Regions from separate parts of the Shewanella sp. FJAT-51649 genome, predicted to be linked through region 1. Evidence: predicted binding sites of a transcription regulator. Region 1 holds the regulator's gene; the other holds the start of a gene.
What was found. Region 1 encodes LexA, which represses DNA repair genes until DNA is damaged. Its sites were predicted from a motif close to TACTGTATNNNNATACAGTA; they were not measured.
Positions count from the first base shown of each region.

Region 2: K0H59_RS07805 (DNA topoisomerase III) is a predicted target of LexA. The motif match lies at 1,920-1,939, and genes of this name have one in related genera.

Region 1 is NZ_CP080411.1:4,597,622-4,603,098, reverse strand. It holds gene ctaD (cytochrome c oxidase subunit I) at 1-441, opposite strand, end outside; gene coxB (cytochrome c oxidase subunit II) at 451-1,992, opposite strand; gene K0H59_RS20130 (cell division inhibitor SulA) at 2,400-2,912, opposite strand; gene lexA (transcriptional repressor LexA) at 2,909-3,529, opposite strand; gene plsB (glycerol-3-phosphate 1-O-acyltransferase PlsB) at 3,691-5,477, shown strand, end outside.
Region 2 is NZ_CP080411.1:1,712,997-1,718,473, reverse strand. It holds gene K0H59_RS07805 (DNA topoisomerase III) at 1-1,907, opposite strand, end outside; gene K0H59_RS07800 (sodium:alanine symporter family protein) at 2,759-4,243, shown strand; gene purF (amidophosphoribosyltransferase) at 4,349-5,477, opposite strand, start outside.

The DNA of each region.
Region 1 (5,477 bases):
GGTCCAACCGAAGTTAGGGCCGCCGCCTTCCATAAACAATGAGCTCAACAATATGGCAAAGGCGAAGGGGAGGATCCAAAAACTCCAGTTATTCATCCTTGGAAGCGCCATATCGGGCGCACCAATCATCATCGGGATCAGCCAGTTAGCCAGTCCTGTAAAGGCTGGCATCACGGCGCCGAATACCATGATTAACCCATGCACTGTGGTCATTTGGTTGAAGAAGTTAGGTTCAACGAGTTGTAATCCGGGCTGAAAGAGTTCGGCGCGGATCACCATGGCCATTGCACCACCGGTTAAAAACATTATGAAACTAAACCATAGGTACAGGGTGCCAATGTCCTTGTGGTTGGTGGTGAGTAACCAGCGCATGATGCCTTTAGGTGCACCGTGATGGTGTTCATCATGGGCGGCAATTTGATCTTGAGTCAGTGTGCTCATCTTAATCCCCTACTGTCCATGGCGAGCAATATCAGCGGGTTGCACTGTATCGCCAGTATTATTGCCCCACGCATTGCGCTCATAGGTAATTATGGCGGCAAGCTGTTGTGGCGTGAGTTGTGTGCCAAATGCCTGCATCGCCGTGCCCGGTTTACCGTGTATCACTATGTCGATGTGATTGGCGACAGGACCCGTTGCGATAGCGCTACCAGCAAGGGCGGGGAAGGCGGGAGGCATACCTGCACCCGTTAGCTGGTGGCAGGCGGCGCAAATCGTGGCATAGGTTTTTTCCCCTTCGGCCATTAGTTCATCATGGCTAAGCGTGGGGAGACTCGCGGGATCGACGCTGGCGGTAGGTTCTGTCGCCGCTTTGGGGGCATCGGTGGTTGCGGGAGGTGGAGTCGTTGCTACTGGTTCGCTACTCGTGCCACCGGATTTATGGGCATCAACGTCTTTGGCTTGCACCGCATCACCCGTGTTATTGCCCCACGCATTACGCTCATAGGTAATCACGGCGGCAATTTCTTGGGTCGTTAATTGTTTGCCAAAGGCTTGCATGGCCGTACCCGCTTTACCATTGAGCACGATTTCAAGATGGCCACTCAGTGGTCCTGTCGCAATGGTGCTGCCTTTGAGGTGTGGGAATACTCCTTGTAAACCTTCACCATTAGGTTGGTGACAGGCCGCGCAGTGACCGAGGTAAACTTGCTCACCCTGAGCCATCAACTCTTCTTTCGTCAGTGTTTGCGATAACGCGGCTTGTGCGGCTTGGGCTGCGGCATTGGCGGCTTGCTTTTGCTCTTCAACCCAAGCATCGAACTCTGCTTCGGGTAATGCCTGCACCACTATCGGCATAAAACCATGGTCTTTACCGCAAAGCTCGGCACATTGGCCACGGTAAATACCGGGTTTGTCGATACGGGTCCACGCCTCGTTGATAAAACCTGGGTTAGCGTCTTTTTTAACGGCAAAGGCGGGCATCCACCATGAGTGGATGACATCCTCTGAGGTCATCAAGAAACGGATTTTGCGATTGATGGGTAATACTAGGGGTTTGTCGACCTCGAGTAAGTAGTGCTCACCCTTGGCTTCACTACCTTCGATTTGAGGTCTTGGGGTTGCGAGAATGCTGTAAAAATCAATGTCTTGATCGAAGTAACTATAATGCCATTTCCATTGAGAGCCCGTAACTTTTACCGTGAGATCGGCATTGCTGGGATCTTCCATGGCAATCAGAGTTTTCGTGGCGGGAATTGCCATTAAGATCAGAATGACAAAAGGAATAATCGTCCACGCGATTTCGACTTTTGTACTCTCATGGAAGTGAGACGCGACCGCGCCCTTGGATTTTCTGTGGTTGATCATGGCATAAATCATCACGCCAAAAACCACTAGGCCTATTGCGCAGCAGATATACAGAATCGTCATGTGAAGGTGATATACCTTGCCACTGATTTCTGTTACGCCAGGGGTCATGTTGAACCGCATGTCCGCTGCGGCCAACGGTGGGGCGAATAGCACCACGAGTAAACAATACAACCATTGCTTCACAAGACTTCTCCTCTGCCAATTGCGAATAGCAACTACAAAGAAGAGCAACACAGTAAGTCTCAACTCTATGCAAACTCTTCAGTTCCCAAAAAAGCTTCTCTGACTTCAACGTGCGTTGGCGGCTTACTTTTGATTAAGTATTGTTACTGCTGGTATTAGCCACACTGGCACATACTGCTGAATAAAACCCATTATTCTCGATTTTTGTGGGCAAGAGATATTCGATAAATCGTCGATATTTTTTGCCTAAACGGGCGATATATTATGCTCGTCTGAATCAAACATACTTGCTGTTTAAAAATTGATCAAGATCACTTCTTTTTCTAATTGTCTGAAAAATTGCCAAAAAAAAGCCCCACATTCACAGGTGAGGCGGCTTTCAAGGCTAAATACGCAGTGCAAAAATTTTAATGAACAGAGCTAAAAAAACTACCTTGGGCAAAGTGAGCGGGTTGCTTGAGTGTCGCGTCCGTAGTCGAGTGATTTACAACACCTTCGAGCACGATTCCCATGGCGCGGGCACTCTTGGCCACAATTTGCAAACGACGATTGTCGCGGGCATCGAGTGAGTGGATCCAAGTAATTACTGCGCTTGAAGTGCCACTGGTTAAGGCTTTTTCCATTGCCCACAGGGTTTCGACTTCATCTTTCGCATGGACTAAGAGAACGCGATCCATACGCACGCCAGCGCTGGCCAGTAACTGTTTGTAGCCAATACTAGGAGGGTTGATGAGCACAACCCAGCGGCCTTGTTGGCTCAGTTGTGCTAACTGCTTGCTAAGCTGCATCAGCTCTTGGCGCCCTTGGCTCTCTGTAGGCATAGTGATGATAGGCGTATGCTGCCAGTCAGTATCGGTTTCGCGTACCGCATCGAGCCATAAACCGGGGTGACGCGGGGCATTACCTAGTAGTTTGTTCATAGCCAATCTCCATTGCGGATCACCCCTACGGCGAGCCCTTCTATTGTTAGACTTTGGAAACTTAAATCGACTTTAATTGGGGAGTAATCTTCATTCTCCGCATGTAGATAAACTAGATTCCCTTTCTTTTCAAAGCGTTTAACTGTTACATCATCGTCAACGCGAGCAACAACTACTTGGCCATTGCGCGCTTGCTGTACTTTATGAACGGCGAGCAGATCCCCCTCGAGGATACCGATGTTCTTCATACTGTCGCCTCTGACACGCAGTAAGAAATCGGCGGCAGGGTGGAACATGCTAGGGTCGACTTGGTAATACTGTTCGACATGCTCTTGGGCGAGGATAGGTTCGCCAGCAGCCACTTGGCCAATCAGTGGTAAGCCTGATTCGCTGTTATCTTCTTCCTCAACTGGGAGGCGGATCCCGCGGGAAGTACCAGGCATGATCTCGATGCAGCCTTTTTTCGCCAATGCCTTAAGGTGTTCCTCGGCGGCATTTGCACTTTTAAAACCCAAACGGGTGGCGATTTCGGCCCGGGTGGGTGGCATGCCAGTCTCGGCAATATTACGTTTAATCAGCTCTAAAATTTCGGCTTGGCGTGGCGTCAACGGTCTCATGTTCTTTCCTGTTTTTCTATACAGTTACTGTTAGTATATACAGTATTATTCGTAGTGCAAGTATTAACCACTTTTTAACGCGATTGGAGAGTATTAGCGAATGTTCCCTAGAATCTGGTATTCTATGGGGCTAATGAACGTACTTACATTGCATAAGAATAATGCCTAAACAAGACTCTCTTTGGTTGAAATCATTACGCTGGATCCAAAAACACTTAGTGCACACTATTGTTGTGCCGCAGGATCCCTTTGCCGATCTGAATCTGGACGCCTCCAGACCGCTTGCTTATGTAATGAAAACAGAATCCCTGAGTGATATTGCTGCGTTAAGCGAAATCACCACTAAGCTGGGTTTGCCAAGCCCTTACGAGCCGCTCGTGGTAAATGGCGTTGTTGCGCCCCGCGTAGTTTGCCTCGAAGGGCGTAAGCCTTTGTTTGGCGAACGTGCTAGTAATGAGCCATTCCTCGAATGTTTTATGCGTTTGTTGGCCGTACATAAAGAAAAGCCTGAGTTAGATATTCAGCTGGTGCCTGTGAGCCTGTATTGGGGCCGTACTCCGGGTAAAGAAGACGACACCATGAAGGCGGCTGTACTTGAGCGTGAAAACCCAACTTGGTTACGTAAGTGCCTGATGATCCTATTTTTAGGCCGCCACAACTTTGTTCAGTTTTCTAATGCCGTATCGCTGCGTTACATGGCCGACGAACACGGCACCGATATGGGGATTGCCCATAAGTTAGCGCGGGTGGCGAGAGTGCATTTCCGCCGCCAGCGCAAGGTGATGACAGGACCTGTGCTGCCTAATCGTCAGGCGATGTTCCACTCCCTGTTGAAATCCGAATCCTTACGCAAGGCGATTCAAGAAGAAGCGGCGAGTAAGAAGATTTCCGAAACCCAAGCTCGTGAAACAGCAATTGAATATCTTGATGAAATTGCAGCGAATTATTCCGATAGCTTAGTGCGTATTGCCGAGCGTTTCTTAACTTGGTTATGGAACAAGCTCTACAGCGGTATCAATATCAAAGGTGCTGAGCAAATCCGCCAGCTTCACCATGATGGTCACGAGATTGTGTATGTACCTTGCCATCGCAGCCATATGGATTACCTGCTGTTATCCTACATTTTGTATTACCAAGGCATGGTGCCACCGCATATTGCGGCGGGGATTAACCTAAACTTCTGGCCAGCTGGGCCGCTGTTCCGCCGTGGCGGTGCTTTCTTTATTCGCCGTAGTTTTAACGGCAATAAACTCTATACGGCCGTGTTCCGTGAATACCTCGATCAGCTGTTTGCTAAGGGATATTCGGTGGAGTATTTCTCTGAGGGTGGTCGTTCTCGTACCGGTCGTTTGTTGGCGCCTAAAACGGGCATGATCGCCATGACGATCAACAGTGTGCTGCGTGGCATCGAACGCCCTGTCACCTTAGTGCCTGTGTATTTAGGTTATGATCACGTGATGGAAGTGGCGACTTATCACAAAGAGTTGAGTGGTAAGAAAAAACAGAAAGAATCTGTATGGCAAGTCTTTGGTGCTATTCGTAAATTAGGTAATTTTGGCCAAGGTTATGTCAACTTTGGTGAGCCGATTACACTGCAAAACTTCTTGAATGAAACAGCGCCTAACTGGCGCACTGAAGTGGCCGACGATCCCGAACAAAAACCGACTTGGTTAACCCCAGCGGTCAACGTGTTAGCGAATCGTGTGATGACCCGCATTAACGATGCCGCCGCCGCCAGTTCTATCACCTTGACCAGCTTAGTGCTGCTGGCGTCGGAACAAAATGCCCTAGAGCGTTGCTTGCTCGAGCGTCAGTTAGATTTGTATCTAACTCTGCTTAAGCGTGTGCCTTACACTTCGTTTACGTCGGTGGCCGAAGGTGATGGCAAGCACTTAGTGCAGCAAGGATTAGAGCTGAATAAGTTCTCCATCCACGCCGATCCTCTGGG
Region 2 (5,477 bases), 1.9 Mb from region 1:
GAGGGCAATTGAGCACCCGCATTTTCGATTAAGTTATTTAGCGTCCCCAGCAGTGGTTGCATAAAGCCTTGATAAGAGATTTCTTTATGGCAGATACCGTTTAGGCTTGCCTCCCACTGCGCCGTCATATCGGGCGTCGTGGCGCTAGTGGGTAAACTATTGATTAAGCCCTTGCCTACCTCAGTGGCTACAATCGACTTGCCCTGACGCTGAATAAAGCCTCTCTTAAACAGCAGTTCAATAATGCCTGCGCGAGTCGCTTCCGTACCTAGGCCATCGGTTTCCTTTAAAATTTTACGGATCTCGGGGTCAGTGACATAACGGTTAATCCCCGTCATTGCGCTCAGCAAAGTCGCATCGGTAAAAGCCTTGGGTGGTTGAGTTTGCTTCTCGACTAATTCACCGTGGTGACAATGAAGCACTTGCCCTAAGGTAAGCGGCGGTAGCTGACCAACATATTCCCCTTCCCCTTCCCCTTCCTCTGCGTCCTTATCGCCTTGCGTAAAACTCGCTGTGGATGATGCGTCTTTTCGTTCGTTCTCTTCTCTAGCAAACAGTTGTTTCCAACCGAGAGATTTATCCTGTTTTGCCTTGGTTTTAAAAAGGCCACCTTCGATCGTCACCTCGACCGCAGTTTCACTGTAGCAATAGGCGGGGTAAAACTGTGCCAAATACTGACGGGCAATATGCAGATAAAGCTGTCTTTCCCGCTGGCTTAAGCCAACTAAATTAGGCTGTTTTTCCGTTGGAATAATAGCGTGGTGCGCATCAACTTTTTTATCATCCCACGCCTTAGATTTAAGCCGAGGATTCGGCGCCTCAGCGTGTACGACTAACTCGGGCGCACCGCCCGTAATGGCCGCTAATACCCCGCTTGCAAGCCCATGCTGCTCTGTCGGCAAATAACGGCTGTCTGAGCGTGGATAGGTGATTAGCTTATGGCGCTCGTATAAGCTCTGGCAGGTATCGAGCACGTCCTTCGCGCTCATCCCAAAGCGCTTGGCCGCATCGATTTGCAGCGCCGATAAACTGTAAGGTAAAGGCGGATTCTGCTGCTTATCCTTAGTGCTTAACTGGGTCACTTTGGCGGATTTATCGGTGATCCGCCGCACCACATTTTGCGCTAACCCCTTAGCGAGCACGCGCCCTTCCTCATCCATATAGGGTAAGCAGGCTTCACTAGGTTGCCACTTCGCCGTAAAAGCCTGATCTTTGTCCGTCACTAAGTGAGCCAGAACCTCATAAAAAGGCTTAGATTGAAAGTTCGCGATTTCTTCATCGCGGCGCACGATAAGCCCAAGCAGTGGTGTCTGTACTCGACCAACCGATAGTACGCCCTGATAGCCGACCTTTTTCCCTTGGATGGTGTAGGCCCGGGTCATATTCATGCCATAGAGCCAATCGGCGCGGCTTCGGGCCAGTGCCGAAGTCGACAAAGGAATAAACTCACGATTACTGCGAAGTTGCGACAGGGCACGCTTCACCGCCTGCGGGTTTAAGTCGCTGATAAGGAGTCGCTGCGTTTGCTGTAATTTATCGCCCGTCACACCCAAATAGGCGATCACTTCATCAACCAATAGCTGCCCTTCTCGGTCGGGATCGCCAGCGTTCACTAGCGTATCGGCCTGTTTCACCAGCTTTTTAAGTACTGTGAGTTGGCTGCGGGTCGCGGCCTTAGGTTTAAGCTGCCACTTCTCGGGCACTATGGGTAAATGCTCAAACTTCCACGATTTAAACTCGGGATTATAGGCATCGGGCTCGGCCTGTTCGAGCAAGTGCCCCACACACCAAGACACACAGTTGCCCTGGGCGTCTTCAATAAACCCGTCACCTTTTTTGTGGGGTTTAGGCAGCACATCGGCAATTGCACGCCCAAGGCTTGGTTTTTCAGCAATATAGAGGATCATATCTACATTAAACACTGGATATAATTACAGTGCAATTTAGCCCAAAGCAGACAAGAGTGCAAACCGCCGTTTTATCTTGATGGCCGATTTAACTCGCTCTGCGGCAATGGAACACTAAAGCTGTGTAAATTTAGTTGAGAATAATTCTCATCTAAAACTAAAATCCCTTGCATCCGTTACGAGGAATTGAGAAAAAGAGATGAATACACTGACCTTGCCAAGCCCTACACCCCCCGTCTTTAAGCCAGCGCTTGCCTTAAGATTCAATCAATTAGTGATCTTCCACAGCCTGTCATTGCTGGCGTTAAGTCTACTTTGTGAAATGGGGCTAAAAAGGCTTGGGCTTGAGACACCTTTCCTTTCTTGGGGAGTTTTCCTGTATTTGCCCGTGGCAGTAAGCCTATCTTTGCTATTAAAACATAGGGTTAGCCGACGCAGTCTGGTATGGCTTTTCGGACTATGGATGCTGTTATGGCTGGTAATGTAAGCCCCGTTTTTAAGCCTTGCACTGATACCCACACCTACATCCGCTTCGGCAAAAATAAAGAGTGCCGCCCCAAACATCTTGCCCCGCCTTTACTCCTACATCCCGACTGTCAAACTCAGTTAGTAATCTAGTCAGTTAACGCACCGCTAAATCCCTGCTCAGTAAAGCCACCAAATAAAGAACGTTAAATTATCAATTATTTAACAACTTTAGCTATGAAGCGGCTCAAAAAGCCGTTATGTTGAAGCTCTTGGGCGTGCGCACACGTCTTAACCTTAGGCCAAATTGGCCGTTTAGTACCCAAACTTACAAGCAAATATCTTAAAAACTCTGCAAAAACAACAGAATATTGGAGTTAAATTATATGAATGAGATTGTTAATGCGGTCAACAATATCGTTTGGAGCCCCGCACTCGTTTATCTTTGTCTCGGTGTAGGACTCTTTTTCTCCCTGCGCTCACGTTTCCTACAGTTACGCCATTTACCCGAAATGATCCGTTTAATGTTTGATGGAAAAAGCACTGATGCTGGCGTGTCTTCCTTCCAGGCTTTAGCCATGACTTTAGCGGGTCGTGTGGGAACCGGAAACATTGCCGGTGTCGCCACTGCGATTACCTTCGGCGGTCCGGGTGCATTGTTTTGGATGTGGATGGTAGCGTTTCTGGGCGCAAGCTCAGCATTCGTTGAATCCACCTTAGGCCAAGTCTACAAAGAAAAAATCAACGGAGAGTACCGCGGCGGCCCCGCCTTTTACATTGAAAAAGGCTTAGGCATGAAGTGGTACGCTTGGACATTTGCCATTGCGACCATTTTTGCCTGCGGAATTTTACTGCCTGGCGTGCAAGCCAACTCGATTGGTTCGAGCCTAAAAACCGCCTTCGATATCGACCCTAACGTCACCGCCGCTATCCTCGCTATGCTGTTAGGGTTCATTATCTTTGGTGGCGTAAAACGTATTGCCCACTTTGCCAGTACCGTAGTGCCCTTTATGGCACTGGGTTATATCATCGTCGCCTGCGTGATTATTGCCCTTAACATTGGTCAGCTGCCCGATATTATTATGTTGATCCTAAAAAGCGCCTTCGGATTCGATGCAGGCTTTGGTGCGATTCTCGGTCTTGCGATTATGTGGGGGGTAAAACGTGGTATTTACTCAAACGAAGCGGGCCAAGGTACAGGACCACACGCTTCTTCTGCCGCAGCCGTGAGTCATCCAGCCAAACAAGGTTTAGTGCAAGCCTTCTCAGTGTATGTTGATACCCTATTCGTCTGTTCAGCCACCGGCTTTATGCTGCTGATCACGGGTTTGTATAATGTGCAAGGCCCAGATGGCGCCGCGCTTTATACCGGGATTGCGGGCGTCGCAGCAGGCCCAGGTTATGTGCAAACCGCAATGGAAAGCATGATGCCAGGCTTTGGTAATATGTTTGTTGCCGTAGCGCTGTTCTTCTTCGCTTTCACCACCATTGTGGCCTACTACTATATTGCCGAAACCAACATCGCCTATATCAATCGCAAGGCGAATCGTCCTTGGCTCACAGTGGTACTGAAAGTAGTGCTGATGGCGTCAACTGTTTATGGCACAGTGAAAACCGCCGATTTGGCCTGGGGCATGGGTGACATTGGCGTGGGTCTCATGGCGTGGCTAAACATTATTGCCATTATTCTGCTGCAACGCATCGCCTTCACTTGCCTGAAGGATTATGAGTCGCAACAGAAACAAGGGGTTGAGCCGTTATTTGACCCTGAAAAACTCGGTATTCCCCACGCAGACTATTGGGTTGAACGCAAAAATGCGCAGGATGAACTCGCGCAGAGTCAATCCAGCGAGACTCCTAAAATCTCCTAAGGATTGCAGCTCCCAATAAAAAAGCCAGTGACTTATCACTGGCTTTTTTATTATGCATTTTAAAGTGTGCCCGCTTAACGCCAAGCACACACTCAACTCACCACCTTATGGATGGCAAACGTTGTGTAACTCTAAGTTAGTGCCAATGTCTTTATTACGGTCGGCTTTAGCATCGTCGTTACGTAACTGAGTCAAGTGGTCGAGGTAAGATTGGTCAACATCGTTAGTGATGTAGTGACCGTCGAACACTGAGGTTTCGAAACGTTTGATCTCTGGGTTTTCCATTCTCACCGCTTCAACCAGATCCGGCAGGTTTTGGAAGATAATGCCATCGGCGCCAATCAGCTTAGCAATTTCATCGGCATCACGACCGTGGGCAATCAGCTCATTCGAGGTTGGCATATCGATACCGTAAACGTTCGGGAAACGAATTTCCGGTGCCGCCGAGGCAAAGTACACTTTCTTCGCACCCGCTTCACGCGCCATCTCAATGATTTGTTCTGACGTGGTACCACGAACGATAGAGTCATCGACTAACAGCACGTTCTTACCCTTAAACTCAGTGTTGATGGCATTGAGTTTACGGCGTACCGATTTTTTACGCTCCTGTTGACCAGGCATAATAAAGGTGCGGCCGATATAACGGTTCTTCACAAAACCTTGGCGGTAAGGTAAGTCCATGCAACGGGCGATTTCTAATGCGATATCGCATGAGGTTTCAGGAATAGGGATCACCACGTCGATATCATGGTCGTACCATTCTTTTTTGATCTTTTCACCGAGCTTAGCCCCCATGTTTACGCGGCTGGCGTAAACAGAGACGTTGTCGATAGTCGAATCTGGACGGGCAAAATACACGAATTCGAAGATACAAGGTGAGTAGCTTGGCTCTTTCGCGCATTGGCGAGTGTAAAGCTGGCCATCGAGAGAGATATAAATCGCTTCGCCTGGCGCCACATCGCGCATCACTTCAAAACCCACGGCATCGAGCGCCACGCTCTCAGAGGCCACCATGTACTCGGTACCAGTTGGAGTTTCGTGCTTACCTAATACCAGTGGACGAATACCGAAAGGATCGCGAAATGCCACCAGACCTTGACCGATAATCATGGCCACAACCGCATAGGCGCCACGGGCTTGCTCGTGCACTTTAGCGATAGTGTCGAACACTTCGTCAGGCGTCAGCATTAAGCTTGTGGTTTTTTGCAGCTCATCGGCCAGCAGGTTTAATAAT